Linked DNA regions of Acidicapsa ligni. The protein of the gene in region 1 interacts with the protein of each later gene in a pairwise test. Links are inferred from orthologs where the notes say so. Each region holds a gene or a part of one and is shown in the gene's direction. Other genes may lie near its edges.

What was found.
Region 2: the proteins of OHL19_RS02655 (region 1) and OHL19_RS09865 interact in binary tests that used the Escherichia coli proteins (3 or more experiments, as listed by UniProt). The link is inferred for Acidicapsa ligni from one-to-one orthologs.

Annotation. Positions count from the first base shown.
Region 1 is NZ_JAGSYG010000001.1:665,464-680,900, forward strand. Bases 8,665-11,663 are described here. They hold OHL19_RS02655 (methionine ABC transporter ATP-binding protein), read left to right. Parts: upstream 8,665-9,715; coding sequence 9,716-10,612; downstream 10,613-11,663. Other genes in these bases: OHL19_RS02645 (LLM class flavin-dependent oxidoreductase), read left to right, coding at 8,665-8,941; OHL19_RS02650 (MetQ/NlpA family ABC transporter substrate-binding protein), read left to right, coding at 8,938-9,741; OHL19_RS02660 (ABC transporter permease subunit), read left to right, coding at 10,609-11,286; OHL19_RS02665 (type 2 periplasmic-binding domain-containing protein), read right to left, coding at 11,302-11,663. In the rest of the region: OHL19_RS02620 (DUF1552 domain-containing protein), read left to right, coding at 1-374; OHL19_RS02625 (ankyrin repeat domain-containing protein), read left to right, coding at 400-2,298; OHL19_RS02630 (TonB-dependent receptor), read left to right, coding at 2,511-5,789; OHL19_RS02635 (creatininase family protein), read left to right, coding at 5,877-6,809; OHL19_RS02640 (ATP-grasp domain-containing protein), read left to right, coding at 6,868-7,902; more of OHL19_RS02645, read left to right, coding at 7,895-8,664; more of OHL19_RS02665, read right to left, coding at 11,664-12,333; OHL19_RS02670 (phospholipase C), read right to left, coding at 12,333-14,297; OHL19_RS02675 (putative quinol monooxygenase), read right to left, coding at 14,447-14,740; peptide-methionine (S)-S-oxide reductase MsrA, read right to left, coding at 14,846-15,437. UniProt on the Escherichia coli protein: Part of the ABC transporter complex MetNIQ involved in methionine import. Responsible for energy coupling to the transport system. It has also been shown to be involved in formyl-L-methionine transport.
Region 2 is NZ_JAGSYG010000002.1:835,289-850,600, reverse strand. What follows is about bases 7,354-10,227. They hold OHL19_RS09865 (Gfo/Idh/MocA family protein), read left to right. Parts: upstream 7,354-8,165; coding sequence 8,166-9,290; downstream 9,291-10,227. Other genes in these bases: OHL19_RS09860 (capsule assembly Wzi family protein), read right to left, coding at 9,394-10,227; OHL19_RS09870 (VWA domain-containing protein), read right to left, coding at 7,354-7,900. In the rest of the region: OHL19_RS09900 (ABC transporter substrate-binding protein), read left to right, coding at 1-729; OHL19_RS09895 (hypothetical protein), read right to left, coding at 750-2,462; OHL19_RS09890 (YdcF family protein), read right to left, coding at 2,503-3,144; OHL19_RS09885 (L-threonylcarbamoyladenylate synthase), read right to left, coding at 3,145-3,789; OHL19_RS09880 (TrmH family RNA methyltransferase), read left to right, coding at 4,095-4,898; OHL19_RS09875 (replication-associated recombination protein A), read left to right, coding at 4,943-6,295; more of OHL19_RS09870, read right to left, coding at 6,329-7,353; more of OHL19_RS09860, read right to left, coding at 10,228-11,208; OHL19_RS09855 (alpha-ketoacid dehydrogenase subunit beta), read right to left, coding at 11,301-12,290; OHL19_RS09850 (thiamine pyrophosphate-dependent dehydrogenase E1 component subunit alpha), read right to left, coding at 12,445-13,521; OHL19_RS09845 (VanZ family protein), read left to right, coding at 14,021-14,872; bifunctional glutamate N-acetyltransferase/amino-acid acetyltransferase ArgJ, read right to left, coding at 14,771-15,312. UniProt on the Escherichia coli protein: Hydratase involved in the degradation of sialic acids. Catalyzes the reversible conversion of the dehydrated form of N-acetylneuraminate (Neu5Ac), 2,7-anhydro-N-acetylneuraminate (2,7-AN), to Neu5Ac.

The DNA of each region.
Region 1 (15,437 bases):
CCACGCCTTTTCATTCTGCTTCGCATCATGGTGAGAGCCCGGCGAAGATTGCCGAGTTCGCCAAGGTGAATCGCTATCACGTCTCGTTGCTCGCGTACTTCCTCGACAAGCTGGAGAAGACTCCAGACGGCGATGGCAATTTGCTGGAGCATTCGGCCATTTTGTATGGAAGCCCGATGGGAGATTCGAACGTGCATAACCACAAGCGCGTTCCAATGCTTGTAGCCGGTCATGCGAATGGAGCGATCAAGGGCAATTTTCACTTGAAGACAGCAGAGGAAACGCCGACTGCAAATCTGTATCTCACGTTGATGCGCAGGCTTGGTATGGATTTGCCTTCGATTGGTGATAGCACGGGTGAGTTGGCGATCTAAGTAGTGGTGATGCGTGGAGTTTGATATGAAGAAATTAATCAGCGCGGGTCTTTTGTTGAGCACGTTCGCCGGAGCCAGTGTGCATGCCGAGGTGGCAGGCTCCGCTGCGCAAAAAGCTCGTGAACACTGGGGAAGCGTGTTGCTTAGCGCAGCGCACGCTGATGATCTTCAAGCCGCAAGTGAGGCGCTGCATCACCACGCCGCACTGGATGCTGCGGAGGGCGACGGAACCACGGCGCTCCACTGGGCCGTGTATTCCGATGATGTTCAATTGACGAAACTCCTACTGGCTGCGGGTGCGAAGACCGATGTTCGCACGCGGATCGAGGGGCTTACGCCTCTGCATTTAGCCGCGCAGGACGGGGATGTTCGTCTGGTTGAGCTGCTGCTACATGCCGGCGCTCGGGTTGATGAAACCAACGAGGTTGGAACGACTCCTCTGATGCTGGCATCTGCTTCCGGCAATGTTGAATCGGTGCGTACGTTGTTGTCTGCCGGTGCACAGATCAATGCGAAGGAGAAGACGTATGGCCAGACTGCGCTGTTCTTCGCAGCGGCCAAGGACCGTGCTGAAGTTGTGCAGCTTCTGCTGAGTAAAGGCGCGGACTGGAAGATAAAGACGCAGGTTGCAAAGTTGACGCGCGTAAGCCTCGGTGTGAACGGCGACCCACTTGTTTCACCAGCTGAAAAGACAGGAAAAGGCAAGCCTGAATCAACTCCTACCGGCGCTGCGGCGGGAGATCAACATGCACCAGCGACTGAAACGGCGTCGACTGTAACAGCAAAGCCTGAAAAAACGGTCACTGAAAAAACGGCGCCTGAAGCAGCCAAACCGGTTCTCACAAAAGCAGAAGAAGAGATCGCCGAGCGTAGAAAAAATGCTGTTTATGGAGCCACTACCATCGGCGGTTTGAGCGCCCTGCTGGTAGCTGCGCGCGATGGTCACGAGGCTGCGGTACGCGAGTTGATTCGCGGCGGCGTGGACCTCGATGAAACCAGCGATACGGACCATGCAACACCGGTGATTCTGGCTGCGATCAACGGGCACTATGACCTGGCGAAGCTTTTGATCGAGAGTGGAGCCAACGTTAAGTTGGCAACGGTCGATGGAGTTACTCCGTTGTTTGCTGTCGTGGATGTACAGTGGGCTCCGCATACGTGGTATCCGCAACCGCTTACGACGGCGGAGAAGATCAGCTACCTCGATTTGACCCAGCTAATACTGGAGCATGGGGCAGATCCAAACGCGGTGATTGCCAAGAAATTGTGGTTCCGCAGTTTTGCGAACGACGAGTTATGGGTTGATCCCGCAGGGGCTTCAACGTTCTGGAGAGCCGCGCAGGCCGGGGACCTGGGAGCTATGAAGCTGCTGGTGGAGCATGGCGCTGATCCGCAGTTGGCGACCAAGGGCGGCGACACTCCGCTGATGCTTGCCGCGGGTCTTGGATGGGCGGCTTACTGGACCGCGAACGCGCCTTATCCGCGAATCGATGCAGTGAAATATTGCCTGGAGCATGGCGGCGACGTGAAGGCCAAGGATGCCAAGGGATACACCGTATTACACGGCGCCTCCTATCGTGGTGACAACGAGATGGTGAAGTATCTTGTCAGCCTTGGAGCGGATGTAAAAGTAAAGAGCAAGGCTGGCGACACGGTGGCGGATATGTCTAACGGGCTGTTCGAACATTCGATTCCACATCTCGACACGGTGGCGTTGCTGGAGAGCATGGGATCGGAAAATTCGCATAACTGCCGCTCCAATCAGTGCGTAGTTCCTCCCAAAGAAGACAAACTTGTAGCGGAGAAAAAGCCAACCGCTTCGGCAGATACGGATAAGACTTCCGAGCCGACAAAGGCTGAAGAACTATCGAAAGAAGGAAAAAAGATACCAGTGACTGTGACGATAGGAAAGAGCAAGCTATGAATACTCGATCGACCCTTCTGTTGATTCCCCATTCTCTCCCCGCGATGCGAATGCCTCTCGGCATGCATTGTTGTTGCCGCTAGAGAGTAAAGCCAAAGACTTATATGCAGCTGGAGACGTACAGACACGAATGTGCGCCTTAAGAGCTATTTGGTAAGGGAATTCATTGCATCTCTGCGTTACGGAGAGCCAACAGAAAGGTCGGTTTTGCTATGTACAAACGTATTGTCTTCATTCTTGTATTGTTACTTTTAATTTCATCTCGAGGTGCGCTGGCACAGGGCATTTCAGCAACCCTGCGTGGAACTGTGCGCGACAGTTCGGGAGCTGCTTTGCGCGGCGCCAAGGTCATTGCCAGGAACACGGATAAGGGTATCGAGCGGACAACCGTTACCAACGAATCGGGAGACTATGTGCTCCCTGAGCTGCCAGCTCAGACATACGCCATTACCGTGAGTGCGGATGGATTTCAACCGCGTGTTTACAAGGGATTCGTATTACAGGTAGATCAGGAAGCACGACTTGATGCGAATCTCACCGTGGGCAGCGTGGCAGAGGAAGTGACGGTGACGACGACCGCACCGCTGATTCAATCAGAAGACTCTTCCAACGGCGCTGTTATCGACGAGCAGAAGATCAAGGATCTTCCTCTGAATGGGCGAAACTTCTGGCAGCTTGCACAACTGAATCCGAATGTCTCGAACCCGGTGAGCGGTTCAAGCCTGAGTGCGCGAGGTGGATTCAACATCGCAGGTAATCGCGAAGAAGTGAACAACTATCTTCTCGATGGCGTGGATAACAATGATTGGACAACGGGACAGCCCACTGTGCGGCCCTCAGTGGATGCGATTCGCGAGTTCAGAATTCTCACCGGTGTATATGAAGCGGAGTATGGGCAAAAGGCCGGTGGCCAGGTAATCCTGACTACCAAGTCTGGAACGAACCACATCCACGGTACGTTGTTCGAGTTTTATGCAGAGCCGAATCTGGCTGCGGAGAATTACTTCAATGGAGGCAATCCGCCGCAACGCAATCAATTCGGTGGTTCGCTCGGCGGGCCTGTGCGAAAAGATAAGACGTTCTATTTCGCCGCCTATGAAGGTACGCGTAGCAAGTCGCTGCAGCCTGGCCTGGAGCAGATTCCTTATGCGGCAGAACGCGCTCCAGATGCGGCAGGATTCTATGAAATCTATTCCTCCGCAGTCGTTGCTGCACCGGGTACCGGCACACCTTATAGCCAGAACACAGCAGGAGCATATCTGATTCCATCCAGCCAGGTTGCCACGCAGAGCGTGTACCTGTTGAATGGTGGTTTCTGGCCCGGCACTACGTCCGCGGCGACGACACCGGTAAATGTCACCAACCCCCGAGCCAACATTTCGAATGCAGATCAGGGCACGGTTCGGGTCGATCAAGTTATATCCAGCAAGAACACGTTTGGAGTTGCATACACGCTCTACAGCGGTTTGGATTCAGGCGCCGCACTAACAGGGTCCAGCCCATACCTGCCGGGATATGGTGTGGATCAGCCGCAGCTCTACCAGCATGTCGCTATCAACGATGATCATGCTTTTTCTCCTACGTTATATAACGAGGCGCGCGTAGGCTTCAATCGCATGGCGGCTAACTATCAGAACCAGGATCGCGGTCTAGGCAATCAAGTAGCTGCGCTTGGCTTGCCGCAGGGCGGAGCTTATGATTTCCAATCTTCGGCACGCGGCAATACTGGCCTGCCGGGCATCGCAATCACTGGTTATACGAGCATCGGTCTTACCGGTGATCCACAGTGGCGTGGCGACAATGTGATCAACGTAACCGATGCGGTAACGCTGATTCGCGGCAGCCACACGTTGAAGTTTGGTGGAAGCTATCTGGACTTCTTCAAGCATTCGTTCTATGTCACAACGGGACGCGGAGCCTTTGGTTTCACGGGCCAATATACAGGAAATGCATTTGCCGATTTTCTGCTGGGTAACATCGCAACTCTTTCCTATGGCAATGGCAATCTGGATCAGTATCCATTGCAAAAGAGCGGAGCGTTTTACGCACAGGATGAGTGGAGAATTCGACCTTCGCTCACTCTGAACTATGGTCTGCGCTACGATCTGGATGGCCAGCAAAAAGAGAAAAACAACAAGATCGATTATTTCGATTCAACTGCGGCTACATTGAACACGGGCAATGGGCAGGAGTACTCCGTCGATCCTTCAACAGGTCATCTCGTGCAGATAGGAACGGTTCCGGTAACGCATACGAATTCCAACATGCCCTGGACCAATTTCGCGCCACGCGTCGGCTTTGCGTATCGACCGGGATCGAGCGCAGATACTGTGATCCGCGGTGGGTACGGACTCTACTACAGCCAAAATATCGTGAGCGATGGAAACCTGTTTGCGGCCTTCGGACTGGGCTCCCCGTTTGTGATTCAGGAGAGCTACTCGGGAACGACATGGGCCAATCCAATTCCTACTGGAATCAAGGCTGGAGCCATCTCCATCACTACTGTGCCCCGTAACCTGGCTACGCCCTACAACCAGGAATGGAGCCTCGGTGTACAGCATGAGTTCAATCACAAGACGCTGGTTGAGATCACGTACCAGGGCAGCAAGGGCACGCACTTCATCCTTCCTTACAACATCAATCAACCCCTGGTTGCGGCGAATGCTTCAGCGAGCATTCAATCGCGCCGGCCCTGGAATCAATGGTCGTCGATTACCAATTATGCAGGTGCTTCTTCATCGAGCTATAACAGCCTCGTTCTGCGTGCGGAACAGCGTTTTTCAGGTGGGCTGACTTTCCTATCGAGCTTCGTGTATAGCAAGTCCCTCGACCTTGGTGGAACGAATGGCGATAACTCGCCACAGAATCCATTGAACCTAAGTTCAGAGTGGGGACCTTCTCTCTTTGATCAGAAGTTTCGCGTCATTACAAACGGAATTTACGATCTGCCATTTGGCAACGGAAAGCAGTGGCTGGCGGGATCTCCACTCTTAGTTCGTTCGCTTGTAAGTGGATGGAGAGCGACGGGTATCCTTACACTGCAGAGTGGCAGGCCCTTCTCTCCTGTAACTACGGATGGTCTGGCGTCTGACACTGGCGCTACCGATCGTGCGTTTGTCGTAGGAGATCCGAACCTGTCCCACAAGTCGGTGAAGGAGTGGTTTAATACTGCAGCCTACCGTCCTAATGATCCTGCCAACGGGGAGAACCTCAGCAACAACAAGGCTGCCGGATATGTATTCAATTACGGCAACGCTGCTCGCAACAGCCTGCGCGGGCCTGGCATTCAAAACTTCGACGCCGGACTCTTCAGGGATGTTGAGGTACGTGAAGGGCAGATATTGCAGGTGCGCGCCGAGGCCTTCAACGCATTTAATCACCCTAACTTTTCAGCTCCAGGGAGCAACGCAGCGTCCGGTACGTTTGGCGAGATTACTTCCACTGCTTTGGCTAATCGGCAACTTCAATTTGGATTGAAGTACATCTTCTGATCTGTGCTCAAGATACTGTGCTTCAGGTGCTGCAATAACAGTAGCCAATGCATTCATTGAATCGCCAAAAGAGAATCGAGGATTAAGATGCAAACGGGATTAAGTCGAAATCATTTTCTGACGGGATTGGCAGCGTCGCTTCTGCTTGTAAGTGGTGTTGCCGCAGGCGCCAGGCCCCTCGCAAATACAGCGGCTTCTGCTACGAAGAAACACGCCGCAGAGGTTGTAGATATCGAACTGCTGACCTGGCCTGAGATCTATAAGGCCATTCACGAGGAAGGCAAGACGACAGCGCTTCTATTCAATGGCGGCACGGAGCAGCGCGGGCCACAGGGCGTTACAGGTGCACATAACTTCATTGCGCATGCAACTGCCGATGCGATCGCGAGAAAGCTGGGGAATGCGCTGGTCGCTCCCGTGTTGCCTTTTTCCGTGAACAGGGCGAGCGCAGATTTGCCGGGAACCATTGGGATCAACGGGCAGGTATTTGCCGAGATTAATGAACAGGTAGCTGAGCAGTTGATTATCAATGGTTTCAAGAACGTAATTCTGCTGGGGGATCATGGCGGTGGCCAGAAGGAGCTGAAGGACGTTGCATCAAAACTGGATGCAAAGTACGCTCCGCAAGGAGTGCATGTCTTCTACTCCGATGGACCGTACACAAAAGCCAACGATGCATTCTTCGCATGGTTGGATAAGAATGGATATCCGCCGAGCACGCACGCAGGCATTCCCGATACTTCAGAAATGCTGTACCTGGAAGGCGATCAGCCCTGGATTCGCAAGGAGTTGCTCCCGACGGCGCTGGGGGATGCTCCAAGAAAGCCGGGCTCTACTCCCGACCCCAATGTAAAACTGATTCATAATGGAATCAGTGGAGATGCTCGGCGGAGTTCGTTCGAACTGGGAAAGCGGTTTATCGATCTGAAGGTTGATTACGGAGTGCAGCAGATTCAGGAGTTGGTTGCACATGGGAGTGATGCACAGGCAAAGCCCGATGCCTCTGCGGGAACGCGCTAGAGGGAATGATTCGTCAGTTACGAATGGGTAGGGATTTCACAGGAAAAGGATGATTGCGATGAGTGCAACGACTGCAACAGTGGACGTGGAACTGGATACAAAACACAGCGAATTAAGCAACGCGCCGCTTGCGTTTTTTTATGAACACCCGCAGTGGTTTCAGCCTACCTTTGCGGAGCTGGATAAGCGTGGTGAAAGCTACAGCAAGATCTTCGCGCCGGAGCATTTTTATACGCCGGGTGGAGAGCGTCCCGGGTTCCGCGTGCTGTTTAATCGCATGAGCCCATCGGCAGATCGGCGTGGGCATGGATCGGCGATTTTGCATACGCTGAGCTGGCTGGGGCAGTTGGAGTTGCAGGGTGTACGTGTGATCAACGGGACCAAGGCTTTCCGGTATGAGATATCGAAGGCGCTGCAATTGTCGTTGCTTGCTGAGCTTGGCATTCGCTTTCCCAAGTCACGCGTGATTCATGATCCTCGTCACGCAGTTGCGGCCAGCGAAGGGCTGCGCTATCCCGTGGTGGTTAAGCCAAATGTCGGAGGCAGCGGCGCCGGCATTGTGCGCTTCGATTCCCCTGCGGAATTGCAGGCTGCAATTGATGCGGGCACCCTGGAACTGGGCTTCGATCATATCGGACTGGTGCAGGAGTTTGTGCCGGCACGAGGCGGCCATATCACTCGCGTTGAGACGTTGGGCGGGAAGTATCTGTATGCAATCCAGGTGCACCTGACCGGGGAGACATTTGATCTTTGTCCCGCGGATATTTGCCAGAGTACACGTGGAGAAGCGCTGACGAATACCGGCGGCGGGGCCTGCGTGATTGAGGCAGCGAAGGCCGGGCTCAAGGTGGAGGGATATACGCCTCCCGCAGATGTGATCGCGAATGTTGAAAAGATTGTGCAGGCAGCGGGTATCGACGTCGGTGGCATCGAGTATGTCGTGGATGATCGCGACGGCGAGGTCTACTATTACGACGTAAATGCGCTTTCCAACTTTGTTGCGGACGCCACGCGCGTGGTCGGTTTCAATCCCTTCGAGAACCTTGCGGATTATCTGCAGGCAGTCGTTGAAGCAGAGGTGAACCGTGGCTAGCTCCGGGATTCGCTTCGGGTTTTGGACGCCTACATTTGGCGGCTGGCTGCGTAATGTTGAAGATGAACAGATGCCAACGACGTGGGAGTATGTGCGTCGATTGGTGCAGCGCAGTGAAGAGCTTGGCTATGCTCTCACGCTGATTCCAGAACTGAACCTGAATGACATCAAGGGCATTGAAGCGCCCAGCCTGGATGCGTGGTCCACAACCGCAGCGCTGGCTGCGGTGACAAAGAGCATCGAGCTAATGGTGGCTGTGCGGCCAACGTTTCATACGCCTGCACTTGCAGCCAAGCAGGCATCGAACATCGACCATATCAGCGGCGGTCGCCTGTCGTTGAATGTCGTCTCGTCCTGGTGGGAACAAGAGGCGCGCATGTACGGAGTGCAGTTCGACAAGCATGACGATCGCTATGCGCGCACCTCGGAGTGGCTGGATATTGTGGACGGCGTATGGAGCCAGCCGCGCTTTAGTTTTAGCGGCAAATTCTATTCCGTCGAAGACACGGTGCTTGAGCCGAAGCCGGTGAGGAAGCCTCGAATTCCGCTCTATGCCGGTGGTGAATCGGATACGGCAAAGGATCTGATCGCGCGCAAGTGCGATGCCTATCTCATGCATGGAGACTCGCCTGAAGTGGTGGGCAGCAAGATTGCAGACATGCGTGAACGCCGTGAAAAGCTGGGGCTGCCGCCGATGCAGTATGGCGTGGCAGGCTACGCAATTGTGCGTGAAACAGAGGCTGAGGCCAAGCGTGAGTTAGAGCGCATAACCGACGTGAAGCAGAATGCATCCGGCTTCGCGAACTACCAGCAATGGCTGGCGGGAACGCAACTGGAGCGCAGAATGTCGATCGAGGAATACTCGGTTTCAAATCGAGGTTTGAGAACCGGCCTTGTCGGCTCCGTGAACCAGGTTCAGGATCGGCTTGGTGAGTTTGAGCGCGTTGGCGTGGATCTCACGCTGCTTCAGTTCAGCCCTCAATACGAGGAAATGGAGCGCTTTGGCGAATTGGTAATTCGCGAGTTAGCTACCGCATGAAGATCGCCGCGAGTTACACAACTACTCTGCGACGAGTAGCCGTGCTTGCTGGATTTTCCGTTCTGTTGACCTTGGCGGGTTGCCGTCAAAACAGCAGCAGCGATCTGCGTGTTGGCGTAACGCCAGGACCAGCGGAAGAGATTCTCGACGCAATCAAGCCCGATCTTGAGAAGCAGGGCATACATCTCAAGATCGTTCCGTTCACAGATTACGTGCAACCGGACATGGCTCTTGCGAGCGGCGATCTGGATGCGAATCTCTATCAGAACACTGCATTCCTCGCGCTCTTCAATCGCGATCATGGTGCGCATTTTGTTTCGCTGGGCAAGGTGTATCTGCCTCCCATGGCGATCTATGCAGGGAAGACAAAAAGCCTTGCTGCATTGCAGAGCGGCGCGCGGATTGCGCTGCCAAATGATCCAGTGAACGAAGGACGCGGTCTGCACTTGCTGGAGACAGCAGGCCTGATAAAGCTGGCCGCAGGAAACGATGCGAAGATAGCCGATAATCCAAAGCATCTCGTATTGCAGCCTATTGACGCGGCGCAGCTTCCACGCAGTCTTGAAGATGTAGATCTGGCCGTGATCAATGCCAACTTCGCATTGGACGCCGGACTAAATCCCAGGACTGGCTCACTGCTGAGTGAGACTGCGGATTCTCCCTATGCCAACGTACTGGCGGTAAACAGCGATAAGCAGAATGTGCCTCAATTACTGGCGTTGGCTGCACTGTTGACTGGCGAACACGCAAGAACTTTTGTGACGGAACATTATCATGGGGCAATCTATCCAGCGAAATAATGGAGTGAGGCAGAGCGAAGAGTTGAGTGCCGGACTGGCAATTGAGGCACGAGAACTCACCAAGCGATATGGTGGGGGCGGAGGCGTGTCTGATGCCTCTGGGCCCTCTGTCGCTACGGTCGCGCTCGATCATGTAAATCTCGCAGTGCCTGCTGGAGCGATTCATGGAGTGTTAGGCGCAAGCGGCGCGGGCAAGACAACGCTGCTGCGCATTCTTGCAGGATTGGAGCAACCGGATTCTGGACAGGTTGCTATTGCCGGGCGCATCTGGAGTGGGCTCAACGAACGCAAGTTGCGTGAGGAGCGGCAGCAGATTGGTGTCGTGTTTCAGCATCTGCATCTGATGCTCTCCCGGACGGTTGCAGCCAACGTCGCTCTGCCGCTTGAGTTTGTAGGCACATCGAGGAGCGTGATTCGAGAACGCGTGCAAGAGTTGCTGGGATGGTTCGACATCGCGGAGAAGGCAGATGCGTATCCAGCGCGTCTTAGTGGAGGGCAGAGGCAGCGCGTTGCCCTAGCGCGTGCTTTGGCTACCAGTCCTGCAGTGCTGCTTGCGGATGAGCCAACGTCGGCGCTCGATCCCGAGACAAAGTCCTCGGTCATCGAAGTGTTGCGCCGTATTCGCGACGAACTCGGTGTGACAATTCTTGTGATCACGCACGACATAACTGCGGCGGCAGATCTGTGCGACAGCGTGACCGTGCTGGACAAAGGTCGCGTTGCGGAGACGGGCTCCGTGCGCCAGGTGCTGGAGCGGCCGCAAAGCGCAGCAACTCGCCGGCTTCTGACTCATCGCGTTTCTCCTGCGTTGTCAGTCGAAAGCTCATGGAGACCGGGGCACGCCTGGCATCCTGAACTGGAGCAGGCATGATCGATTTAGGCCTTGGCTCCAACGTCGGTTCTCTCATGGACGTGCTGCTCCCTGCCGCGTGGGAGACGTTGTGCATGGTGGCTGTCTCGGCACCTCTATGCGCCTTATCGGGTCTGGCAATCGGTGCGCTTCTGGTGGCGACTAGTCGCGATGGGATTAGCCCCACGCCCTCTGTTTATCAGGGGCTGGCGGCCATCACGAACCTGACGCGAAGCATCCCATTTTTGATTTTGATTGTGCTTCTGTTGCCGCTGACAAGGTTGCTGGTTGGTAGTTCGATAGGCACAGTGGCGGCAATGGTGCCACTGGTCTTTGGTGGAACGCCTTACGCTGCGAGACTCGCCGAAGCGGCACTGCTTGAGGTTGATCCGGGCCTTGTGCAGGCGGCGATTACGATGGGGGCGACACCCTGGCAGGCAATGTGGAAAGTGTATATTCCTGAGGCCGTTCCTGGATTGATTCGCGCAGGCACAGTGCTTGGAATCACCATGATCAACTTCTCTGCGATGGCTGGCGCGGTAGGCGGTGGTGGCCTGGGCGACCTGGCTATCCGTTATGGTTATCAGCGCTTCCGCATGGATGTCCTGCTTGCCGCTGTCGTCGTGCTGCTGGCATTAGTGCAGGGCATGCAATGGGCAGGCAACACTGCAGCCAGGCAGCTCGATCGACGATAGATTTTCGGCGCGCGATTATTTCAGCGGAAGCGCGTACATCAGGCCGCCCTTGTCCCAAAGCTCGTTTTGCCCGCGAGGTATTTTCAACTGGGAGTTTGGGCCAAGATCACGAGCGAAGATCTCACCATAGTTGCCGACGGCTTGAATCGTATGCGCGGCCCAGTTCTCGTCAAGGCCAAGAGGTCTTCCAACCTCATGGGATTTGCCCAGCAATCGTGCAATTGCTGGATCGTGACTTGACTGCATCGATTCAACATTAGAAGCTGTAACGCCGCTCTCCTCTGCCTGGATCAGAGCATTGATCGTCCATTCAAGAACTCGCCCCCACTGCGCATCTGAACTGCGATAAGCAAGTGCCAGCGGGTCTTTGGAGAGGATCTCAGGAAGCAGCTTGTATTTGTTTGCCTGTGCACCAAAGCTGACCCGGGAGGTGGCAAGCCGTGTGATGTCTCCAGCAAGACCGGTGCAGTTGCCGGTCACATATGCGGCCTCCATTTCGCCCTCTTCCTGAAACGGAAAAGGAATGAAATCGAGATGCCGCTTTTCAAACCATGTACGCAGCATTACTTCCACTTCCGTCTCTGCCAGGAAGCAGATTTTGTGTCCACTGAGATCGGATGGAGTCGCGATATTGGATACAGTCGGCACCATGACTCCAACGCTGTCGTAGAGAACAGGGCGCGTTAGCTGAATGGATGCATCTGTGCTGTGTGTGAAGTCCGCGCTGATAGATGCCACAACATCAATCTCGCCCGAACGAAGCGCAGCGAGGCTGGTCTGGTCGTCAGGGTAGCCCTTGATAACGACTTTGGCGTCGCGCCCAATTACAGCGACAGCGGCTGCCTTGCAGAGCTCCCGATCAAAATCAACGATGGAGCCATGATCGTCCGTAGTCGAGAACTCTGCTTCATTCTGGTCGATGCCGCAGACAAGCGTGCTGGTCTTATGCAGCCGGTCGAGCGTGGCATCCGTTGGCTGCGTCGCAAAGGCACACTTGAAGGAACATAACGCAAGCAGCAACAATGTACCAGGCAGGGCGCGACGCATTATGGAACCCATGTTCCGGAAGTCGGGATGCCGGGCGACGTGTCGGGCCGTGGATTGAAGTCGGCAGGCACTGGATTGGGCTTGCCAAAATCAGTCGGAGTAATACCAAGCACATGGCAGCCCTGGCCCTGCATGTGGGGAAAGCTTTCGATCATCGGCTCAGGAATAATCGCGTACTCGGCGGGAAGAGGTTTGCGTTTGCCGAGCAGGCGTAAGTTATCGAAACCAGTCAGCAGGTCGCCTACTCCCTCGACCTTGTCATCGGCAGGGCCGAGATCTTTCTGGCCGAATTTTTCTACGCCAATCTGGCGGCCTTTTTCTTCATCGGGTAAGTCTGCGAGTGGAATCAGGTTGAATAGCTCATCGACAAATTTGATGATGGAGCTGTGCTCCGCAGGCTGATGCGAAACAGCGTGTGCAACGCCATACGGTGAGATGAGAACGAAGGGAATACGCGGACCTTGGTCCAGCGGAACTCCAGCCGCGTCATGCGAACGAACTCGTGGCTGAGCATGATCGTAGAGGCCGTCTGACTCGTCATAAGCGATCAGGATCGCGCTCTCATTCCAATAAGGGCTGCGCGCGATAGCATTGATTTCCTTGGCTAGAAACGCTTCACTGATGCCAGAGTCGGAGTAGCCGGGATGGTCGTCATTTCCATTGAAGACCGTCGCTAATTTTGGATTAGGGTCGGCAGGTGGAAGACCCGCGATATTGCCATAACCGCCGCGTACATAGAACACTCCGGAAGCAGGCAGCGAACGGGCTGCGATGTCAGAAAAAAACTCACCCATGCCATGCATATGCGCGCTGGCGAGCGGGTTATCCGAGACATAGCCGAAGTACTGCGGCCCATTGTGATGGATCACATAGTCGTTGTGCGTCGCCACTCCGGCCGGGTCGGTAGGTTCGTGGTCATAGCCCTGTTGATACCAGCCCCAGTTAATAGCCGGAACGCCGTGCCCTGCGATCTTCTTGATATCGTCCTGCACATCAAGCAGGTCAAAGGCTGGGTCGTAATCCGCTGCGGTGGTCTTCTCAATCTCATTGCCCATGAAGGAAAGCGGCAGCGTGGCGAATGTGAGATTCGGAGCAGGATCTTTGTCCGTCGTAGGGTGCGGCTGTTTGGGATTGCCTGCCGCATCCTGCGCCAATCCCCAATAGGGATGGGCATTCGCAACCATCGGTAAGGCTGTACCGTGCTTGCCCTCGGCGAGTTGTGGATGAAGCATCCATTCCGTCTCGCCCGATTGCCCAGCGATCATGGCAATTGCGTTTGGTCCGGATGGCCCAATCACCGTATCAAAGAAATGATCGAACAGAGTGAAGCGGTCGGCGTAATTCCACAAGAAGGGTGCGGTGTCGCAGTCGACGTGCGACATAACCAGTTCGCCGAACTGCTTGCGTTCAAGCGAAGGAAACCTGGATGGTTTGCCATCGACAAGAGTAACGCCCTCTTCCGTAAGCGCGTAGCGATCATTTTGTGCAACGGAGTTGGCATCCAGATCCAGCTTGTGGGCAATGCTGAGATGGCTGTGATTGACCGAGGCGATGTCCGTTGGGTAGAGCGGCACAGTCTTGCCATTCGCATCAACAACAGACGATGGAATCTTGAAAGGAGAGATCGTACTTACAGTGCCGTCAACGTTGACGATCGGCTGCGTAAAACCGGCAATCTGCGAAGCCGGCCGAGAGTAGAGACCATCGGCTCCAGGATAGGTGCTGAAGTAAAAATCGAAGGCACGATTTTCCTGGAACAAAATAAACACATATTTAATGTGCTGACGAAGCAGCTTGATCTTCTGTTCTTGAGAAAGCGAAGGTTCCTTTGCAACATCGATGACCGCCTGCTGCACTGTCTTACTGGATTCAGGCGCGATTTCTATAGTGTTCTGAGGCGTCTGCGCCCGTGCTGAAGCGGCGCAGACGGCCAGTAATAGTGCGATGACTCTTCGGGTAGCCATGATGTAAATATCCCGCGGGTTCGGTGTAGACCAAACCTTCTCCTGAGAAATGGCAGTCATGGCAAAGACGGAAAGCTCTGCATCACACTGCGCTATTCAAAGGATAACGCGAGCATTCGTAGTGATGACAATCGCGCTGCGGACCGAGGTTATTTGGCCGCGAGGATTTCCGGCTTGTCGATCTGAGGCGTCGATGCGAGCAACTCTTCTGCTTTGGCAAAGAGCGCTTTGGCGATGTCTCCGGTAAGGTGGGCATTGCGGCCTGCTTCATCGGCGAACGTATCGAAAATTCCGAACTTGGAGTCGCTGATCTTGATCGCGTACCAGGACACAGTACCGGCTTCCTGTTGGGCCAGCGGCAGCGCTGATTTCAGAAATGCTTCGAGTTCCGCTTCTTTGCCTGGCTTGGCATCCAGAATGGCCAAAAGTGCGAGCTTTTCCACGAGTTTCTCCTTATGTATTTGCTGTGAAATGAGGTGCAGAGATCGAGGTGAGATCCGGGTGATCGTTCAAGGCCTGTACATGTTCATGTACAGGCCTGATTTGTTTTACCGCTTGCCTTTGTAGTCGAAAAAGTACTCAGGAAACTCAGCCTTGAGTGCTTCGATCTTCGGCTTGTCGCAGACAAGGATATACGGGTTGCCGGGATTATGCATGGCATAGTCCTGATGATAAGACTCGGCAGTATAGAAGCCCTTGAGTGGCGTGACCTCCGTAACAATAGCTCGGTGAAATACCTTTGCTGCGTCGAGTTGCGCAATGTATGCCGTAGCGATTCGCTTCTGCTGATCATTCGCATAGAAGATAACCGAGCGGTATGAGGTACCTACATCGGGCCCCTGCCGGTTGAGTTGGGTCGGGTCATGGGCGACCGAGAAGAAGATGCGCAGAAGCTGCCCATACGTGATACGCGAAGGATCGTAGACAACCTTGACAGACTCAGCATGGCCGGTGGTTTCAGTTGTGACCTGATCGTACGTTGCTGTTGCGCCTGCGCCGCCGGAGTATCCAGCCATGGTATCGGTTACCCCTTTAACGCGCTCGAAAACAGACTGCGTACCCCAGAAACATCCGCCAGCGAATACCGCAACTGCCTTGCCAGGGGTGGCAGTAAGTGCATCATCGACCGTTGCAACGGGA
Region 2 (15,312 bases), on another replicon or contig:
GGTGGCGCAGAGTTTGGCCTTGGAGCCAGTGACCAGATTCTCGAAGCTGTATCGAACGGCCTGCCGCTCATGGCCATCGGTGCAACCATGCAACACGATCCGCAGGCAGTGATGGTGCATAAGAACTCACTTGTTCGCGATTTCGCCGGACTCGAAGGCCACACCGTCGCAGCCCAGCCCGGCGCGACCTGGTTCAAATTCATCGTGAGCAAATACCATCTGAAAGATGTTCGCGAAACGCCTGCCACACACTCCATCGCAAACTTTCTGCAGGACCCCAATTACATCCAACAGATCTTCGTCACCAGCGAACCGTACTTCGTCGGCAAAGCAGGCGGCGATTTTCGCACCATGCTCATCAGTGGCGCGGGCTATGATCCTTATCGCGTCTTCTTCACGCGAAACGATTATCTTGCGCAACATCCCGATGTCGTCGCTAAATTCGTACGCGCATCCATAAAGGGATGGCAGGAGTACATGCGCGACCCCGCACCTGCCAACGCGCTCATCCTCAAAATGAATCCTGCACAAAATCCGGAACAGATGCAGTACACCATACAGGCGCTCAAGGATGGCAGTTTCATCACAGGCGCAGATCCATCCGGCTCCGAAATCGGCAAGATGAACGCCGCTCGGTGGGCAGCAACCAATACGCAACTCACGCAGCTCGGCGTGATCAGGAAGCAGATCGATCCAACAACGGCGTACACATTGAAGTATGTGCAATAGCCTGGTTACAGGCTACTGCGCTAATAACGCCAGCTGGTGAGGTCCGCCCCGGCAGGCGCAGTTTTCGCAATGCGATCCAGTATCTTCGGCAGATACATCGTGTTGTAATGCAGGCGCGAAAGATAGTTAGGCAGCGCAGGATCGCCGTTCCAGCAATGCTCTGCACGGGATCCATACGCAACCTCACCCTCGTATGGAGGATTCGTTGTGCTCTTGAGAAAATCCTCCATGCGATAAACCGCGTCATTCAAAAAGTACGTGTCATCACTGCCGACATAGAGGTGAATCTTGCCTCGCAGTTGTGGTCCAAGCGTCTCCCAATCCCGCGCCAGAATCGCGTCCAGATCGTAGTGATCATGCCAATACGCAGCTACTTTGTGATCGATTTCCCCCGTCTCTTTATTGAAGATTTGCAGCGGATAACCATCTGATCCTTCCGGCGAATAAACAGCCTGCCAGATATCGAACTGTTCTCCCGATCTGCCATGATCGCCCAACGCAAGTTCATACGCATTGTTATCCCGCGTCGTTGAAGTCGTATGTCCGAGATAGTCCCGCATCGATGGCTGCAACACGCGTTTATGCGCGCCCTCGATATAAAACGCGTTCTTGTCGTTATAGAGATCGATATTCGTGAACGCATGAAAATCCACTGGGTCAGGGCAGGCTACAAAAGCTCCGTTGTAATGCGTCGGATAAAAAACCTGCACCGCCAGCGACTCCCATCCGCCCGTCGACCCTCCATATAAAAATCGCGCCCAACCCTGCCCGATGCCGTGAAACTGCTTCTCAAGAGCAGGCATCAACTCAGACTCAATCGCATCTCCATACGGTCCGAGATTAGCCGAGTTCACTGCGTACGAATCATCGTAGTAAGGATTGGCATGTTGAATCTTGATCACCAGAAAGCGTGGATATCTGGCGCTGATCCATTGCTGATATGTCTTGTACGCTTCTTCCTGTTGAATGCGGTTATAGCCCGCAATATGAAAGCGCTCACTATAATCCGGCTTCAGATTTGAGTCTGGCGGAGTCGTTCTGAGATCTCCAAATTCATCCGCGAAATGATCTTCAAACACCATCTCCGGAAAACGCGCATTCGGATGCTCATCAAACCCTTCGGGCACCAGCACAATCGCTGAGAGAAACATCGGACGTCCCCAGAACTTCGTCAGCAACGCGCTCTGAATCTTGATATGGCGAATGTACTTTGTATCTTTCGCTTCAGGGATCGGTGGAATCTCTTCCGTGAGTGACAACGCTATCGGCGTACCGCCCGGCTTGATCGTAATCTTTTGCGGCTTGCTGTAAAGATTGCCGGGAGTGAGGTTCCAATGCTGCCCCTCACCCCGATCCATGTGTAGCTTCACCGTCGATCCATCCGAACGATGAAATGTCTCATAAAGATTCAGCACCGCCTGCACTGTATATTCGCCCGCAGGCACATCCTTCAGGCTACGCACCGGATAACCAAATGCACCCGCATCGATAGTCGCCGAAGCTCCCGGGGCAAGCCCATCCACATTCACTCCAAAGATCATCTGCGTCTGCGGAGTATCGTCGATCTGCATACGCGGTTCCGCTGAAGGATCAGACGAAAGCACCAAAAGCAGTCGCCCATCGAGCGGCTTTGCGCTGCGATCCCGGGGAATACTTACAGTGAAGGATTGCGCGAAGACAGGAAGAGACGCTGCAGCAAAAATCAATGCCATCAAGATGCGGAGAGGTTTCATAGCGTGCAGGGTATCATTCCCGCGCTCTTATCCAAATGCTTTAATCCAGATGCATGCGCCAGACCGAGTACGTCACGATCTCATGCCAGACCTGTTGCCATTCCGACGAACTGCCCACCGCTGCCACCTGCGGCCTCGGCGAAGTCATCACCGGCAAACCAGCGGCGGCGCATATCTCGCGAATACGAAACAGGTGCGTAGGATCGCTGACAATCACGATGCGATGATAGCCATTGGTTCGCGCAATCACCACGATGCGCCGAGCCTGCTCTTCCGTCGAACGACTCTGCGTCTCGGCGATGATAGCTTTCTCCGGCACTCCGTTGGCCATCAGATACGCCTGACCAACCTGCCCCTCGGAGAACTTGTCTCCCGGAGCACTGCCGCCCAGCGTGAGAATGACAGGCGCGATGTGATGCTCATAAAGAGCCAGCGCATGATCCAATCGTGCCTTCAACACAGGCGAAGGACGCCCATCGTACTCTGCCGCGCCAAACACGCAGATTATATCCGCCGGAGCAGCTTCATCTTCGTAAGCAAAGCGCTCGATCTGCACATAAACCCAGATGCACCAGCCCAGCGCTGTAAGCAGGGCAACAAGAAACAAAAATCCCAGCAGAAACCGAACCGCAGAAGCAGCCCAACCACCCCGGCGCTCAGTAGGTCTTACAGAATCGTTCATCTATCTTTGTAGTGCCATCACAATTTCGTGCGTGGGGATTGCGCCTTCGCGCAGGACATTCCAGTTTCCGTTACTGTCTGAAAGATCAACGATGGTAGTCGGCACAGCATGACCCGACGGTCCTCCATCGACGATCAGTGGAATACGGTCGCCAATCTGGTCGCGCACACATGCCGCATGTGAGCATTCACTCGCATTATGCAAATTGGCCGACGTCGCCGTAATCGGCAGCCCCAGGCAATCCACCACTGCCCGCGCAATAGCCGCATCCGGAACACGCAACGCCACGTTGCCCGTATTCGCAGTCGAGCGCAACGGCAGCTTGCTGCCCGCACGCACAATAATCGTCAGTGGCCCCGGCCAGAAACGCTCTGCCAGTTTGTCGAATCGGTCGTCGATATCGCGAGCCAATTCGTAGGCTTGGGCTACAGAGGAGATCAGCAGCGAAAGCGGCTTATGCTTCTGCCGCGACTTGATCTGATAAATCTGCTCCACAGCATACAGGTTCACCGGATCGACAGCCAGCCCGTAAAATGTATCCGTCGGCAGCGCCACAACGTCGCCCTTGCGAATGCAGGCGACGACATATTCAATACGATCGGGTTGTGGTTCGTCCGGATGGACGCGCAAAATCTCCGCGGACAAGTAGGTCTACCTCGGTTCCCTGAATTGGCGAAAATCAACTTGCATACACTGGCGTTCCCGGCCGCTGGAACCCTGACATCAGGCGACACCGTTGCCTCGAATTCGGCTCCAATGTCTGTGCTGTTCTCGGTACTATACCCGGTTACTATACCCTGTTGCCACATGCCGCCAATATATCCCGTCAGAGCCTTGAAAGCTGATCGCTTTTGCCCGGATAGGTTTCGCGCGGCATCTGCGCAAACAAGCGGTTGGACGCCTTAAATCAAAAGGCTACAATCGCCTAGGTACTGACAAACACCCTGCATATGGCTATTCGTATTGTACAGAGCAAGCAGAACACCCGCGTAAAGGAACTGCGCTCAGCACTCCTGCGCCCCGCACGAACCGATGCGGAAGCAGTCGCAATCGAAGGCGTCAACCTGCTCGCGGAAGCAATTCGCAGCAACATCGCTATCGAAACAATCTTCATCGCCCAGGGCCACGAAGCCTTGTTGGACGAACTGGAAATCGCAGGCTCCATCGAGATCCTCGCACTGCCCGCTGAAGTCCTCGCCTCCGCCGTCTCCACCGAAACACCCCAGCCCATCGCAGCCCTCGTCCGCCGCCCCACCTGGAACTGGCAACAGTTGCTCACCCCGCGCGCGCTCCTCATCGTCCTCGCCGGAGTGCAGGACCCCGGCAACCTCGGCACCATCCTGCGCTCCGCCGAAGCCTTCGGAGCAACCGGCGCGATCAGCCTGCCCGGAACCGTCAGCCATTGGAACGCAAAAGCCGTTCGTGCCTCCGCCGGCAGCGTCTTCCGCTTGCCTTTATTGACGGCGCCTCTAGGCGAATACCTGGCGAAAATGCGACAATCAAATGTGCAGACTTTCGCCGCAATGGCCCACCAGGCAACACCGCTCGACCAGGCCGACCTCACCGGCCCGATAGCATTTCTCATCGGCTCCGAAGGCAACGGCCTGTCCGCCGAGATCGCCGCTGAAGCGGATGCCCGCATCACGATTCCCTGCCCCGGCCCGGTCGAAAGCCTCAACGCAGCCGTCGCCGCCAGCATCCTGCTCTACGAAGCAGCCCGCCAGCGGAATCTACAGCATCGAATCAAAGTATGAAGCGAATCAAAGCATGAAGCATGAAGATGGACAAGCTAGATAAAATGGACCTCTTCGACCAGCCATCCACGCCGCAATCCGAAGCGCGCCGCATCCGCAACGCTCCGCTCGCCGAACGCATGCGCCCTCGCAATCTCTCCGAGTACGCCGGGCAGGAACATCTCATCGGCCCCGGCAAGCCCCTGCGCGTTCAAATCGAGCACGACGACCCCGCCTCCATGATCTTCTGGGGACCACCCGGCGTCGGCAAGACCAGCCTCGCCAAGATCATCGCCGAAACCACCCAGGCCAGCTTCCTCGAATTCTCCGCCGTCCTCTCCGGCATCAAGGAGATCAAGCAGGTTATGGCTGCCAGTGAGCAAGCCTCGCAGATGGGCTCGCGGACCATCCTCTTCGTCGACGAAATCCATCGCTTCAACAAGGCCCAGCAGGACGCATTTCTGCCCTACGTCGAGCGCGGCACCATCCGCCTCATCGGTGCCACCACTGAGAATCCGTCGTTTGAAGTCATCTCCGCGCTGCTCTCCCGCTGCCGCGTCTATGTGCTCAAAGCTCTCACTGAAGAGCAGATCATCGGCCTCCTGCGCAGCGCCCTCGCAGACCGCGAACGCGGCCTCGGCAACCTCGAACTCACCGCCGATGAAGACGCCCTCGAAATGCTCGCAGGCTACTCCAGCGGAGACTGCCGCAATGCCTACAACGCCCTCGAAATCTCCGCGCAGCTGGCCGCCGACCGCGCTCCTCAGAGAAAGCACGGCCACATCAATCGCGCCATCGCCGAAGAAGCTCTCCAACAGCGCGTCCTCATCTATGACAAGTCCGGCGAAGAACACTACAACCTCATCTCCGCCCTGCATAAGAGCGTTCGCAACAGCGACCCCGACGCCGCGCTCTACTGGCTCGGACGCATGTTTGCTTCCGGCGAAGACCCCATGTACCTCGCCCGCCGCGTGATCCGCATGGCGGTTGAAGATATCGGACTCGCGGCTCCCGAGGCACTCAATCTCTGCCTGAGCGCACGGCAAACAATGGAGTTTCTCGGCTCCCCGGAAGGAGATCTGGCCCTCGCCGAGGCAGTCGTCTATCTCGCGATGGCCCCCAAATCCAACTCCGTATACGTGGCCTACGCAGCCGTGCAGCAGGACATCCAAGCCACTCGCCAAGAGCCAGTTCCGCTGCATCTCCGCAACGCTCCAACCAAGCTGATGAAAGAGTTGGATTACGGCAAAGGCTACCGCTACGCGCATGATGAAGAAGGCAAAGTAGCCGACATGGATTGCCTGCCTCCATCGTTAACGGGCCGCCGCTACTTCGAACCCACGCAGGAAGGCCGCGAGAAGCAGTTAGCGCAACGCCTCGAAGAGTTACGCCGCATTCGCCAGGCCAAGCGCAAATAAAAACTCCGCGTCGGCCTTATGCAAACGTAATCTTCACATAGCCCCAGGCCGCTGCAAACTTAACTTAGGCTGAGGCGTCGGCATTGCAGGCGCGGCATCGATGCTCTTGCGATCTATTTCCGTCGCGCCGATTCGCCCTCCATCTTCCGTTCCAATCGCAACACGAACCGTCTGCGTCTTCCGCGGAACCCTAAGCGAAATCGTCAGATGCCGCTCCTGGTTGTCCAGCCGGGCTCTGTCCTGCGTAGCCATCGTCAGCGTGAGTTCTTCCATTCTCCACGCAAGAATGTCTTTGTTCTTTGACAAACTCGCGGCCGCCAAAATCAGCCTTGCCGTGCTCCGTCCATCCTCTGTCGTTTGCCAGTTAAAATTCCTCGAACCCAGCATCACCGTAAACTCTGCCGCTTGAGAATCAGGATGCCGCACGACATTCCCCATCCTTATATCGAGAGCCGCAAAAGGAATAATCGATCGAACCGCGCCGCTAAGATTCGAGATCAATTGCGCCCTCGGATCAGTCGGCGCATTCTCATCCGGTGCGAAGTAGCCAGCCTTGGTTACAACCCGCATGCTTGTATCGCGCAAAGCTACCCTGATCCGCCTGAACTTGCCATTCGATTCGCCATCATGCGGCTGATACGTCAGCGTGTAATACATGGAGCCTAGCTCCTGTGACCGCTTCATTTCGTTATCCACATCGTTGCGGTTATAGAAGAGGCTGCCTCCCGTCTCATTGACGAACACACCAAAGTTGACATCGCCCGCAAACGGATCGTTGTTCCCGATAACCATTGCCGCATCCCCTGCGCTGATCGCCATATCCGAGCCATGCACAGGCAGACCCGGATAAATCACAAAGAGGCTCATCCGCGCATCGACCAGCATGTTAGTCGTGGTATGCACATAGCGGTTAACTTGGCTCACGACATCATAAGTCAGGTATCCGGTATTTAATCCGGGGCCACCATGCCCCACCCATACGATATTCTTGCGCCCCGGTATACCGTTGTTTTGCAGCGCAATCTGCTGCAATGCATCGATCGATTGATTAAATCTCTCCGCCCAGAATGCGCCGTTCATTTTCTTGTAAGGCAAGATCGCAGGTAGATGATTGAGCGCAAACAATAGATCGGATTTATTGCGCGTATAGCCCTGCAGCAGCTCAAGTGATTGATTGCCAATTACCATCAACTCCGCAGGCGAGGCCAACTGCTCCGGCTGTGAGGCGAGATACTTGCGCACCGAGTAGCGAATATAAGCAAAATCAGCAAAATCCGAATTCAACAGATCGAGCACAAAGATAGTCGCCGGTGCTTTGCCATCTGGATTATCGCCCGCATTCCCTATATGCGCATCAGGCGCTTCAAAAGAAAAAATCCGCTGCGGCTTTTTGTCCTCAGTAATCGTGAAGTCATCCTTGGTAAGCCCCTTCACCACCGGACGTCCCTTGCTATCCAACACCGTCACATCAAGAAAAACCAGGCTCGATGTAGCGCGAAAAGTCGGCACATCGACAGCCCCCGGTGTCCCTTGCGCCAGTAATTCAGGAACAGCAATGACACTCAATAAAAAAGCCGCGAACAACATCTCTCGAACGAATCCCATGGCAATCCTCGCAGCAAACGCGCTCTGTAAGACACCGATCAGACAAATACGCAGGACACATAAACGCCATTGAAGATGAATCACCCGTCATTCCATCGCGTCAGCTCATAACTCCAATACGTTCCTGCGAACCCGAAGGTTGCAGATCGAAAAAATGAATTTCCCAGACTCTTTCTTTCCTATCGCGACACACAGCGCTATACTCGGAGCGCAAGCTATGACGCCTTTAAGCAAACCAGGAAAAATCGATTTAGGAGCTACCCCGATGACACTGTCACGACGCGACTTCACCAGACTCGGCGCCCTCGGTCTCGCAGCGCAATTAGCACCTCAGCTCGCACCCCAGTTGCAGGCGCAAACTGCATCCCCTGCATCAGACCGCAAAATTGGCTACGCCATCATCGGCATCGGACGCATCGCCGACCACTTCATACGCGGCATCCAGGGAAGCCCCAACTCCAAAGTCACCGCCCTCGTCAGCGGCCATCCCGAGAAAGCTGCGCAGTATGCGGAAAAATACGGCGTGCCTAAATCATCCATCTATAACTACGAAAACATGGATGCCATCCGCGATAACAAGGCAGTCGATGCCGTCTATGTCGCTCTGCCCAATAGCATGCATGCCGAGTACACGATTCGCTGCGCCAAAGCCGGTAAAAACGTACTTTGCGAAAAGCCGATGGCCGTCACCGTGCCCGAAGCGGAGTCCATGATCGCAGCCTGCAAGGCAGCCAACGTCAAGCTCATGATCGCTTATCGTTGCCACTATGAACCCACCAATCTGCGCGCGGTCAAGCTCATCCGCGAAGGTGCGATCGGCGAAGTGCAGGCCATTCAAAGCGCGTTTGGTTTCAACTGCGGCCCTTCCGAGTGGCGGCTCAGCAAGGCCCTTGCAGGCGGCGGACCGCTCTTCGATGTAGGCATCTACTGCCTCAACGCCACCCGCTATCTCACCGGCGAAGAACCATCGAGCTTCTCCGCCTACGCCAACAAAAATCCAAACGATCCACGCTTCAAAGATGTAGAAGAAACCATCTCCTGGATCACGAAATTTCCATCAGGAATCCTCGCCAGTTGCATCACCACTTATGGCGCCGCAATGGATGGATACTTCCGCGTCCACGGCTCCAAAGGCTGGCTCGAAGTCAATCCCGCGTTCATCTACGAAGATCTGCGGCTCACAGCTCAATACACCGGCCCCGACGGCAAGACAGTCAAGCTCGACGAGCCCAACACAGAGAAAGATCCCATGCAGTTTCAGCGTGAAGCAGATCACTTCTCAGATTGCATCCTGCACAATCACGCACCACAAAGCCCCGGCGAAGAAGGCCTGCGCGACATGCAATACATTCGCGAAATCTATCGCACAGCAGGCATTCACATGAGCTAGTTGGCCAATAAAACAGGGGCATCGCCATACGATGCCCCTGCCGGTATAACACTTCAAAAAGCGCTTCCAATAGTTATCTATACTTGCAGCCAAAGATACAGAGTTAGAAGCTGGTCTTACGCTCCGGATACCACGTCAATTGAAATGTAGTCGTAGTCACCGTCTGCTTGCCTGGAAGATACAATCCACCAACCGGAGCCTTATAACCCTCATAGCTGAAGTTGGCATTCAGTTCCAGGTCACGTGCAAATCGCTTTACCACCTGCCCGCTGAAATCATTGATCGTCGTACCGCCGATGATGAAATCCTTCGCAGCCTTCTGTCCGCGCCAGCTAACCTGGACCCACTCATTACCGCTCAGATGCCACGTAGCCCACGCCTGGCCACCCTTGGCCTCGCGCCCCATCCAGTCGCCCATGATCTGGCCTGCATTGGTGTAGCCCTGCGGCTGCTCGCCCTCGTAGTAAGTGAATGCACCCTGCATGCTGCGCGAAGTAGACTGATCCGTCATGCCCGCTTCACCGCGAAGATCCAACTTGGGAAGCCCCGGCACATGCGACAAAAACAGTCCTGGACGAATCGCCGCACGACGTGGCGCCGAGATCGGCGAAACATCATCATGCGCATCGGAGTCCGTATAGAACGTAAGCCAGTTGCGCAGATACGGCAAACGGTACGTCATATCGAACGCCCCGAAACGCGCTCCCGGATCGTTCCGCGATTGCTTCTCCGCCGCCGTCACATTCTGCAAGCTGAAGAAGCTCTTCAGGAATGAGTGAATCGTGATCGGCACATGTCCCTTGCCACCCCAGATTACGCTGCGCTCAAAGCCAAATTCCAAATCCGGCGTCGGCTTGAAACTGATCTTCTCCACATGCATCCACGGATCGTTGTAGAACGTATGTCCCTTCAATGACCCCACCATGAAGTCATAGCGGAACGGCCCCGTCAGCCGCGAAAGCAGTGGGACATACAGCGGCTCTACGCGATTGATGCGGAACGAATAGATGTTCTCAGCATTGTTTGAATAAGCAAACGCGCCACCCTGCCCCGGTCCCATCCAGGCATCGCTCTTTCCAAATGAAATTTCATGTCCCACTAGATGCGCAGAGACATAACCTTCCATCAGCCGTGCATTGGTCTTGGTATCAATCGGCCCAAGAGGAATCGTCGCCTGAACAGGATTCGTCGCAACCGGAATCTCATCCCGCATCGAAAGGCTGTCAAACAGCGCCTGCGAGTATCCAGGCCCCGACGGCGCATATTGAAACTCGCCACGAAGATAAAGCGTGAACGGGCCAGCAGTCGCATATCCGCTGCCGCCCGAATAACTATTGAATCCACCTTCAATCGGACGACCGTAATCGTTGATTACCGTCTCGCCCAGGTGATAGCTATCATGCAGCGGAGTCCCTGAGATACCGCGAGCTACAGTGTAAGTCGACTCAAGACGAATCTGTCCGTGACGCTGAAAACAAGGCCCCGATGCATCGACATTCAGCTCATGCCATAAAGCATCATAGAGACCACGCGCCTCATCGGTAGCCGACGACTCAGGCGCATCTTCCAGCTTCGCCGAAGTATCCTCCAGCATATGAATAACGCTCAGCCGCGTCCACGGCCGCAGCCCCAGGAATGCAGTGTCCAGATACCCCAGAGAATAAAGCCGCAGCAGCGCAGGATACATCCAGCTATCCACGTTAATATATGGCGAGCCCATCACCGAAGCCCTGCAGGGAGCAACCGGCTCCCGCAAATCACTCGCATGAATCTGCCCACTCGCCGGAGCCTCAGCCAGCATCGGCACAGCCCCCAGTGACAAAACCAATCCAGCCGCTATCAAAACGCTGGAAACCACAGGAGAAGTCACGATAGAAGAAATCGCGAAGGCGTGTGACCTGCTACAGAAGATACTCATTCTCTAACTGTACTGAAGCGCACTCGGCAGGGTCAATGCGACAATGCCCTTCCAGACCGGAAGGGCATTGAGCAAAACGATACATCAAACAACTAGTAATTCAATAGCTTCGTCGCAGCTTCAACGATCTTATCCACCGAAGGCAGATAAAACTTCTCCAGCGGCGCCGAGAATGGAATCGCAGGCACATCAGGAGCAGTCAAGCGCACAATCGGAGCATCGAGGCAATCAAACGCCTGCTCCGCTGCAATCGCCGAGATCTCAGCGCCAATGCCCAGCGTGCGGTGATCTTCGTGCACGATCAGCATCTTGCCTGTCTTCGCGAGCGACTCAAGAAAAGTGTCCTTATCCAGAGGATTCAGAATACGCAGATCGACAACCTCAATCTCCGCGCCTGTCTCCGCATGAATCTTCTCCGCCGCCTGCAACGAAAGCTGCAACGTCCAGCCATAAGTCACAAGCGTCAGATCCTTACCTGGCCGGCGAATCGCAGCCTTGAACAAATCTGTGACGAAATCATCGCCATCAGGCAAATCTTCCTTGATCGAACGATAAAGCTTCTTATGCTCGAAGTAGATAACTGGATCGTCCTGACGAATAGCCGCCTTCAGCATGCCCTTTGCGTCCGCCACCGTGCCCGGAGCAACCACAATTAGGCCCGGCTCATGCGCAAACCAGGTCGTGTTGGTCTGCGAGTGATAGAGTCCGCCGCCCACACCGCCGCCATAGCAAACGCGCAACGTCAGCGGGCATGTCTGCGTACCGCCCGAGCGATAACGCAGCTTCGCAGCCTGCTGTGTCAACGCATCCATCGCAGGCGTAATGAAGTCGGAGAACTGAATCTCCGGCACCGGCTTCAAACCAGCCAGGGCCGCGCCAATAGAGGCCGAAACAATAACGCCCTCAGCCAGCGGTGAATCAATCACACGATCCGCGCCAAACTCTTCATACAGACCCTTGGTAGCCTTGAACACGCCACCCTCGACGCCAACATCCTCGCCGATAATGAACACGCGCTCATCGCGCCGCATCTCTTCCTGCAGCGCTTCCGTAATAGCGCTGATATATGTCACAAGTGCCATTGTTCTTCCAATCCAATCTCGACGTTAACTATCACTGTTTACCTTCGCGCTTTGAAAGGGCGCGGCCTCAACCGCGCCATCCATACGACAAAAGCAATTAGGCTTCAGCCCCAGAGGGAATACTCGGAAAAATAACCCTTCCGAATAATCCTGCTTAGTAACTCGGCGTATAAGTCTTCGGATTCAGCACGCGATCCCGAATATCAAACGAGAACACATGATCCAACGCCTCAATGCCCTCAGGCAACGCCGACTTGTCCGCAATCTCGATAGCCGCATCCAGCTCCTTGTTGAAGCCGTCGACAATCTCCTGCTTCCACTCCGGAGTAAAGAGCTTCTTGCCCGTCAGATACTTCTCCATATTGGCAATCGGATCCTTCGCCTTCCAGCGCTCAACCTCTTCCGGATCGCGATACTTCGCAGGATCGATCTCCGAGTGCCCATACCAGCGATACGTCTTGCACTCAATCAGCGTCGGACCCTGTCCACGCCGCGCCCGCGCAATCGCTTCCTGGGCCACGCGATAAACAGCAACCACATCGTTGCCATCCACCGTGATGCCTGGGAAACCGTATGCCTGCGCCTTCACGCTGATGTCCGGCACCTTCGTCTGGAACTGCAGATTCACTGACTCTGCCCACAGATTGTTCTGGCAGACAAACACGATCGGCAGATCATGCACACCGGCAAAGTTCAGCGCCTCATGCCAGAAGCCAAGCGAAGTAGAACCATCGCCCGAGAAAGCCACGGCGATGTTATCGTTCTTCTTCATCTTGTTCGCCAACGCAACGCCCGTAGCAATGTTCAACTGCGCCGCAATCGTCGAAGCAGGAGTAATCACATTCAGCGGCTGATATCCAAAGTGCGCTGGCGAAGAACGTCCCTTGTCCGGGCTGTTACCGCGCGCATAAAGATGGCAAAGCATCTTGTCCAGCGGCGCGCCCTTGATAAATCCAGTAATGAAGTCACGATGCGAAGGCCCGATCGTATCTTCCACGCGCAGATCGATAGCCATGCCTACTGCCGCAGCTTCCTGACCCACCGCAGCATAGTAGTTACCAGTGAACTTGCTCTGCTTGAACAGAACCCGTGCACGCTCTTCCAGAGTGCGGCACTTCAGCATCGTCGCATACAACTGTCGCAGCTTGTCATTGCTGATCAAGCTCGATCCATTTGCAGAACCATTCGTCGCCGCAGGCGTTTCGACTGGCTCTTTCACCTTGGTAGCCATAGTTTCCCTAACCTCAACTGTTCTGATTGTAGAAGCGATGAACTTTTGCAGTGTTCCAGACGGACCAAAGTTCGATTGCTAAACGGCCCAATACGCAGCCCGTTGAGTTCACGCTGTCCCGCAGAATTCCGCGAAAACTCCCACTCTCAATTTGCATGATCAGGGGCAGGATAGGCAACTCGCATTCTGGTACCAATGCCGTAATACGGTAAATGCCCGATTTTTGCTGTAGAACCGCGCGCCGCAGACCTCCTGAAATGTGCCCGACAGATCAGAAAAGCCGCTCGCCTGCAATATCTTCCATTTCGGTAAAAATTACATTGCCATGTGGATAATTCCTGAGATAGAAAATCTAAATAGAGATTAGATCGTAAATATATCAACGACTTACAGATTGGCCCGCTGCTTGCTTTACTCCTGGGGGAAGAACGTTAATTTCGATCAATCGATGCTCATAACGCTGCGAACTATCGATTGATCCTCAGGAGAATCGAACATCATGTCCACCGCTCCCATCATGTTCTCAAATTCCTACCAGTCCACAGAAACACGGTGGTCTACACTCTTTCAGGCCTGGCTCCCAGTCATGCTCTGCGCATGCGTCTTCGCCATCGAGTCCACAGCGACCTTCGGCACCGACCACACATCCGGCCCACTGCGCGCCATTTCGCAGGCTCTTACCGGAGAGACCTTTGCCCGTAACTGGAGCATCGTCCATCATGAGATTCGCAAGGCAGGCCACTTCAGTGGATACGGCATTCTCTCGCTCGTATGCTTTCGCGGTTTCTGGCTCACCCTGCGCAACACCGCCAGCAAATTCAAGCGCGGCCTTGCCAGTCATTGGCTCGCTATCTACGCAACTTTTCTAGTCGCCAGTGCCGATGAAATCCATCAGCACTTCTTTCTGCCGAACCGCACCGGCCTGTTCTCCGACGTGGTTCTGGACTCAACCGGCGCAATGATATTTCAAACCGCTCTGTTTCTGATCCTGGGGGCAGTAGCGCTGTACTCCATGTACGCATCCTCCGGCGCATCATCGGGACGCACGGCAGACAACACCACACGTCCCGAGAGCGCTGGACGCCCAATCAGCTTGTCCAGTCCAATCAATGCGCCTGGTTCTTCCAGCGCGCCCAGATTGCTCAGGTCGTCCCGCAGCATGTTCCTCATCTCGCAGGCAGGGCGCAAAGCAATGCGCCAGTTCTCAGCCGCCATGCATCCCGACGCGCGTCCCAGACAACTCCGCAAACTAAGTCGAGTAAGCAGTGTTGATGTTTACGTATCCCGTCGTAAGATCGGTCGTCCAAAATACGCATTGACCCGTGCCCTGTCGCAGATCAATGGTGATTGAGAACTCAGCCTGCTCCAGATAAGCATGCGCGGCGGCTTCATCGTACTCCGCCGCGCGCCCACCATCACGGCATATACGCAACTCGCCAAACCATATATCGATCTGTTCCGGCGCAATCTGCGCACCTGAATAACCAATCGCAGCCATCAGCCTGCCCCAGTTAGGATCAGCCCCGGCCCACGCCGTCTTCACCAGCGGCGAATGCGCAATGCTCTTGGCCACAACCACGGCATCAGCATCGCTCTTCGCTCCACGAATGCGCAGCTCGACAACATGGGTCACACCCTCGCCATCCGCAACCACCTGCCGCGCCAGCGAAGTAGCAACCTGGGTCAGCGTTGCTTGGAAATCCGCATTGCCCGCCTCAATCCGCACGCCACTCTGCCCCGAAGCCAGCAGCAATACCGTGTCATTCGTCGAAGTATCGCCATCGACCGAGA